Regions from separate parts of the Nitratireductor aquibiodomus genome, predicted to be linked through region 3. Evidence: predicted binding sites of a transcription regulator. Region 3 holds the regulator's gene; each other region holds the start of a gene.
The links. Region 3 encodes PhoB, which activates phosphate uptake and scavenging genes when phosphate is short. Its sites were predicted from a motif close to TGTCATNNANCTGTCAT; they were not measured.

Region 1 (2,263 bases), 930 kb from region 3:
CCTTCCACCGGCACAGTGAAGTCGGTGCGGATCGTCGGCTTGTTCTCGACATCCACAAAGGTCCAGTTCGGCAGTTTTTCGGCCCAGCCCGGCGAGAGGATCAGGGCCTGCTCTTTCATGGCGGCGAAATTCTCGCCATTGATCCAGATGAGATCGACCGTTCCATTTCCGTCGCGGCCAGCGGCCTTCTCCGCCACCACCGTGGCCACGGCGCTTGCCGTATCCTCAAGCTTTACGTGCTTGAGCGTGACGCCGAAGCGTTCTTTCAGTTCATCGCCTGCCCATCCGATGTAGTCGTTGATGTTCTGCGAGCCGCCCCAGGCGTTGAAATAGACCGTTTCGCCACGCGCATCCTCCAGAACCGCATCCCAGTTCGCGGGATCGGGCTTTGCGGTGTCGGCGGCGGCCGCAACCGCGCCAATCGCCAGAAATGCCGTCGAAAAAAGCAGTGCGCGCAAGAGAAACCCCATTGTTGCCCGTGGTTGAAACACGCGGCGATAGAGCACGTTAAGGCGGTGCAAATCAACGCAAACCACCTCGCGCTACGGTCACTTCACGGTGAGCTTCAGGTGAAAGGCTATTGGGCTTCGGAACCAGGAATATGCAGTTCGATCCTGTCGGCGGCAAAGCGGGTCTCGGAGTAGTGCACCGGCTTCCCTCGCGTATCCACATTGATGGCGATGGTCACGAGAACGATTGCGCCGGGCGAAAGCCGCAGGTCTTTCAGGTCGCCCGCTTCCGCGTGTCTGGCCGTTACGACGGTGCTGTGGCGCAGATAGTCGGCAAGGCCGAGTTCCCGAAACGAAGCCGTGATCGAGCGTGTCTGTGCGAAGGCCTCGGCCATGCCCGCAAAGCGCTCAGCATCGAACCAGCTTCGCGCGCGCGACACGGGCCTGCCATCGGCATGCGAAAGCGTCTCAAGCCGGATCACCGGCGCACCGGGGGAAAGGTGCAGTGCCTTTGCCACGTCCGCTGCTGCATTCTCCGTGGCGTGGTCGAGCAGATCGGCGGCCAGCCCGCGCGACTGCCCGGCCAGCCCTTCGGAAAAGCGCGTGCGGCTGCGAATGGGGTAGGCCAGCCGCTTGCGCCCTTCCACGAAGGTGCCGCGCCCCTGCTCGGCCCGCAGCACGCCCTCTTGCACGAGTGCGGCGATCGCCGTGCGCACCGTATGCCGGTTGACGCCGAAACGCTCCGCAAGCGCCGTTTCGGGCGGCATGCGGCCATCGCCGCCAAGTGCCGCTTCGCCAATCTCACGCCGCATGCGGTCGGCAATCTGCCGCCAGAGCGCAACGCCGCTGCGCCGCTCGATCACCGCTTTCTTCACCTGCACCACTTTTCTGCTTCCCCTGCCGGCCTTGTCATCAACGCGTCATGGACACCCGCTAGGCAAAACCCATAATATGTTTGGTTGTCTAGAACAATAGACAAATTAACGAACGAGGAAGGAGACATCATGGTCTCACGACAGGAAAGACAGGCGGTCACCGAACGGCGACGCGAGGCGATGGCGGTGCTCGCCATGGCCAATGGAAGCGACCTGATGCGGCTCTGGAACGAAGCCGGGCTGCCCGACGAGGCTGAAACGCTGCGCGGACCTGAAACCGGCCTCGTGACCGTTCGCGGCCGGATGGGCGGCGGCGGCGCGCCGTTCAACTTCGGCGAAGTCACCGTCACGCGCGCCACGGTCAAGCTGCCCGGCGGCGAGGTTGGCCATGCCTATGCGCTCGGCCGCGAGAAGATGAAGGTGCGGGTTGCCGCCCTCATCGACGCGCTGCGCCAGAAACCCGACCTTGAAGCCCGCATCGAGGAAAAGATCCTCGCGCCGCTGCGCGCCCGCCGCATCGAAGCGGACGCGACCCGTCGCGCCGAAACGGCGGCGACCAAGGTCGATTTCTTCACCATGGTTCGCGGAGAGGACTGATGACGCTAGATTCCATCGCCATCGAGGGCGGTTTCCAGAACCCGGTTTTCGACGCCCAGACGATCTTTCGCGCGGTGATGCAGGCCATGGCCGAACCCGGCACGATCCACAAGGGCGTAGCGCTTGCAAGACCGCCCGCACCGCTGACGCCGGAGGCTGCCGCCGTTGCGCTGGCCCTTTGCGATCAGGACACGCCCATCTGGCTCGATCCGATTCTGGCGGACGACGATGCCGTGTGCGCCTGGCTCGCCTTCCACACCGGCGCGCCCATCGCCAACACGCCAGCCGATGCGCATTTCGTCTTTTCCGCCGATCCGGAACACCTGATCGGGCTGGAGAATT
Region 2 (2,263 bases), 1.1 Mb from region 3:
TCGGCGGCACCGCGCCCGGCTCCATGACGCCGCTGGCGACCACGGTGGATGAAGAAGGCGTTCTGTTCGACAATTTCCGCCTTGTCGAAGGCGGCAAGTTCCGCGAAGAGGAGCTGCACACGCTTCTGACCGACCACGCCTATCCGGCGCGCAACCCGCACCAGAACATTGCCGATCTGAAGGCGCAGATTGCCGCCAACGAAAAGGGCGTGGCGGAACTGCGCAAGATGATCGACCAGTTCGGCCTGGACGTGGTGCAGGCCTATATGGGCCATGTGCAGGACAATGCGGCGGAAGCCGTGCGCCGCGTGCTCGAACGCCTGCCGGACGCGTCGGAATATGAATATCCGACCGACACGGGCCAGGTGATCAAGGTGAAGATCACCGTCGACCGCGAAAAGCGCGAGGCGACCGTCGACTTCACCGGCACGTCGAATGTTCAGAAGAACAATTTCAACGCGCCCGAACCGGTGACCCGCGCGGCCGTGCTCTATGCCTTCCGCGTGATGGTGGAAGGGCAGATCCCGATGAATGCGGGCTGCCTGCGGCCAATCAACATCGTGATCCCGGAAGACTGCATGCTGCGCCCCTCCTATCCGGCGGCGGTCGTGGCCGGCAATGTGGAGACGTCGCAGCACGTCACCAATGCGCTGTTCGGCGCGATGAAGGCCATCGCCAACAGCCAGGGCACGATGAACAATCTGACCTTCGGCAATGAAGAGTATCAGTATTACGAGACCATCTGCTCCGGCTCTCCGGCCGGTCGCATGAATGACGGTCGCGGCTTTGATGGCGCATCGGGCGTTCATGTCCACATGACCAATTCGCGCCTGACGGACCCGGAAATCCTGGAGTTGCGTTTCCCGGTTCTGCTTGAGGACTTCCACATCCGCGAAGGCTCCGGCGGCAAGGGCAAGTGGAGCGCCGGCGACGGCACGCGCCGCACCATCCGCTTCCTGAAGACCATGGAATGCGCCATTCTCTCCTCCCACCGCAGCGGGCCGCCACGCGGCGTTGAGGGCGGCGGCGATGGCGAGATGGGCAAGACCGAAGTGCGCCGCAAGGACGGTCATGTCGAGACGCTCAAGGGCTGCGACCAGACGGTGATCGAGGCCGGTGAAGCGGTGATCGTGACCACGCCCACCGCCGGTGGGTTCGGCGCGGCGTAAAGCACTCAGGACTGCGGGCGGGGAGCATGCTTCTCCGCCCGCATTGTCACTGGAGCCCCTATTCGGGGCCAGGCGCCGCTGAACGGGCGGCGCGCGCAGCCAAACCTGCACCCCGCCTTTAACAGCCCCGTCACACTCGGTCATTCAGCGTTCACGCGCCTGTCATGGAAGCGCAGTAGCCCCTCAGGGAAAGATTGAGGGGAGAGACCCATGACAGATCTTTCAGCCGGCACCGGCCTTTCCACCCGCCGCCATCTCGGCAAAGCGGTCTATCAGAACAGGGCCACCACGCGCGCTGGCCTTTCCGAACGCCTCTTCGCCCTTCTTTTCTCGGGCCTCGTCTATCCGCAGATCTGGGAAGACCCGGACGTGGATATCGCGGCGATGGAACTCGATGAGAGCCACCGCATCGTCACCATCGCGTCGGGCGGCTGCAATGTGCTGGCCTATCTCACCTGCCAGCCGGCGAAGATCGATGCCGTGGACCTGAACGCCGCGCATGTAGCGCTCAACCGGCTGAAGCTCACCGCCTTCAAGACGCTGCCCGCCCATGGCGACCTGCTGCGCTTCTTCGGCACAACCAACCAGCGCAGCAACAGCGAGGCCTATCGCCGCTTCATCGCGCCAGCGCTCGACGCCCAGTCGCGTCGGCACTGGGAAAGCCGCGGGCCGCTTGGCCGCAGGCGCATCGACGCCTTCACGCGCAATTTCTACCGCAAGGGCCTGCTCGGCTTCTTCATCGCCACGGGCCACACAGTCGCAAAGTTCTATGGCGTGAACCCCACCGACATCATGAAGTCGCGCTCGCTTCGCGATCAGCGCATCTTCTTCGATGAGCAGTTACGCCCGCTGTTCGACCGTGGACTTGTGCGCTGGGCGACCTCGCGCAAGGCATCGCTGTTTGGCCTCGGCATTCCGCCGGCACAGTATGACTCGCTGATCACAGCGGGTGACGGCACCATGGCGGACGTTCTGTCGAGCCGGCTTGAAAAGCTTGCCTGCCATTTCCCGCTGAAGGAAAACTATTTCGCCTGGCAGGCCTTCGCCCGCCATTACCCCGCACAGGGCGAAGCCACCCTGCCCGCCTATCTGGA
Region 3 (2,263 bases):
GCCTCGATGCCGTGAACGAAATTCTCGAAGCGGCGACCGTTCCCGTCATCTTCATCACGGCTTTCCCGGAGAGATTGCTGACCGGCGAACGCCCGGAGCCGACTTTCCTGGTAACCAAGCCGTTCAGTCCTGAAATGGTCAAGGCGCTGATCAGTCAGGCGCTGTTCTTCGATCACCAGGCACGCGCCGCCGCCTGATTGAGTGCTGGCTTCACCGCTTGCTAAGGGCCGCCCTCCACGGGCGGCCTTTTATTTTGCCGGTTTTCTTTCGGCCGGGAACCAATCTCCGTGCGCAGGCGTTTAGCATCCATAACTAAACGGAGAGACAGCATGCTTTACTGGGCACTTATATTTCTGGTCGTGGCGCTCATCGCCGGCGCGCTCGGTTTTGGCGGGATTGCTGGTGCATCAGCGGGGATAGCGCAGATTCTGTTCTATATTTTCCTCGCTCTTCTTGCCATTTCCCTGATCATGGGACTGCTGAGGAGACGCGGCTAAACAAAGGGACGCAACGTAAACGAATGCGGCACCCGGCGAGGCGGACCATCCATGGCTTCCGCTTCGGGGAGACAGTGAAAGGAGAACGCCATGGAACACATCGCTGCGCTTCTTCTGATTGTCGGCTGCTCCGGCAACGTGGCCGAATGCCGCGAACTGCCCGCCCCCACGCCTGTCTATGAGACGTTCGAGGAGTGCGAGGCGGAAAGGCCTCTCTCGATGCGCGAGCTCGAAAATGAGGCTCCGCAGGTTATGGCGACATGTGTCTACGTTGATCCGGCGCTCGTCTACGACGACGCGGTTCTGGAATGGGACATTACGGACGACGGCAAGCTGACGGCCACCCTTGAGCCGGTGACGAGCTTTGCGGTTGCTCGGAACGAACATGGCAGGCCCGCGAGCACGCTTATGAAGTGACCGGACCGACTGCAACAGCATATGAAAACCCCGGCAACCGCGCCGGGGTTTTTGTGTCGGTCTGTCTCAGGCTTCACGGATAGCGTAGCCGGCGCCGCGAATGGTGCGGATCACGTCGGGAAGCCGGCCCTGATTCACGGCCTTGCGCAACCGGCCCACATGAACGTCAACCGTGCGCTCGTCGATATAGATCGTTTCACCCCAGACATTGTCGAGCAGCTGGCTGCGCGAGAAAACGCGGCCGGGATGCTGCATCATGAATTCCAGAAGGCGGAACTCTGTCGGTCCGAGACGGATCTCATTCTTGCGCCGGTAAACGCGGTGCGATTCCCGGTCGAGCACAATGTCGCCGACGGAGAGAACCGTTGACAGCACTTCCGGCTTGGCCCGGCGCAGGAGCGCGCGGACACGCGCCACGAACTCCGGCGTCGAAAAGGGCTTCACGAGATAATCGTCGGCCCCGGTGGAAAGTCCGCGCACGCGATCGCTTTCCTCACCGCGCGCGGTGAGCATGATGATCGGCAGGCGCTCGGTTTCCGGGCGCATGCGAAGCCGGCGACAAAGTTCGATACCCGACACAGCCGGGACCATCCAGTCCAGAACGAGCAGATCCGGAACATTTTCCTGCAGGCGCACCTCGGCTTCATCGCCGCGCGAAATCATCTCTACCTGATAACCCTCGGCCTCCAGATTGTATTTCAGCAGGACGCAGAGCGGTTCGTCGTCTTCAACGACCATGACCTTGGGGGCAATCATGGAAGGCATTCTCCTAGGGCATTGCTACGGCCGACTACGCATCCGCATCGACCGTCATCTGTGTTTCATCGAGCTTCGGCCGCTGGACCGGAAGCTGTTCCCCCGTCACCACATAATAGGCATTTTCGGCGATATTCGTCACGTGATCGCCGATGCGTTCGAGATTCTTGGCGCAGAACAGAAGATGCGTGCACGACGTTATGTTGCGCGGATCCTCCATCATGTAGGTCAGCAGTTCGCGAAACACCGACGTATACTGGATGTCGATCTTCTCATCCTCGTCGCGCAACCGGATCAGCGCTTCGGCATCGCGCTTCACATAGTGCTCGACCACCGCATTGACCTGATGCAGCACCAGACCTGCCATCGCATCGATGGAATGGGCGAGCGTGCGCGGCGTGGCGCTCTGCCCGACCGCGCTCACGCGCTTGGCGATGTTCTTGGCGAGATCGCCAATACGCTCCAGGTCGGCTGCCATGCGAATGGCGCCCACAACGCTGCGCAGATCCTGCGCCATCGGCTGGCGCTTGGCGATCAGCGTGATCGCGCGCTCGTCGAGATCGCGCTGCTTGGCATCCATGATCGTGTCGTCG

Region 1: the regulator PhoB is predicted to act here: its motif matches at 1,357-1,373, upstream of phnF (phosphonate metabolism transcriptional regulator PhnF).
Region 2: the regulator PhoB is predicted to act here: its motif matches at 1,330-1,346, upstream of BLW55_RS04530 (BtaA family protein).

The regions. Positions count from the first base shown of each region.
Region 1 is NZ_FNSL01000001.1:3,000,628-3,002,890, reverse strand. Features, by position in the region: gene BLW55_RS14320 (ABC transporter substrate-binding protein) at 1-470, opposite strand, end outside; gene phnF (phosphonate metabolism transcriptional regulator PhnF) at 578-1,330, opposite strand; gene phnG (phosphonate C-P lyase system protein PhnG) at 1,454-1,921, shown strand; gene phnH (phosphonate C-P lyase system protein PhnH) at 1,921-2,263, shown strand, end outside.
Region 2 is NZ_FNSL01000001.1:956,075-958,337, forward strand. Features, by position in the region: gene BLW55_RS04525 (hydantoinase B/oxoprolinase family protein) at 1-1,169, shown strand, start outside; gene BLW55_RS04530 (BtaA family protein) at 1,380-2,263, shown strand, end outside.
Region 3 is NZ_FNSL01000001.1:2,071,023-2,073,285, forward strand. Features, by position in the region: gene BLW55_RS09830 (response regulator) at 1-197, shown strand, start outside; gene BLW55_RS09835 (DUF1328 domain-containing protein) at 330-497, shown strand; gene BLW55_RS09840 (hypothetical protein) at 588-914, shown strand; gene phoB (phosphate regulon transcriptional regulator PhoB) at 981-1,667, opposite strand; gene phoU (phosphate signaling complex protein PhoU) at 1,705-2,263, opposite strand, start outside.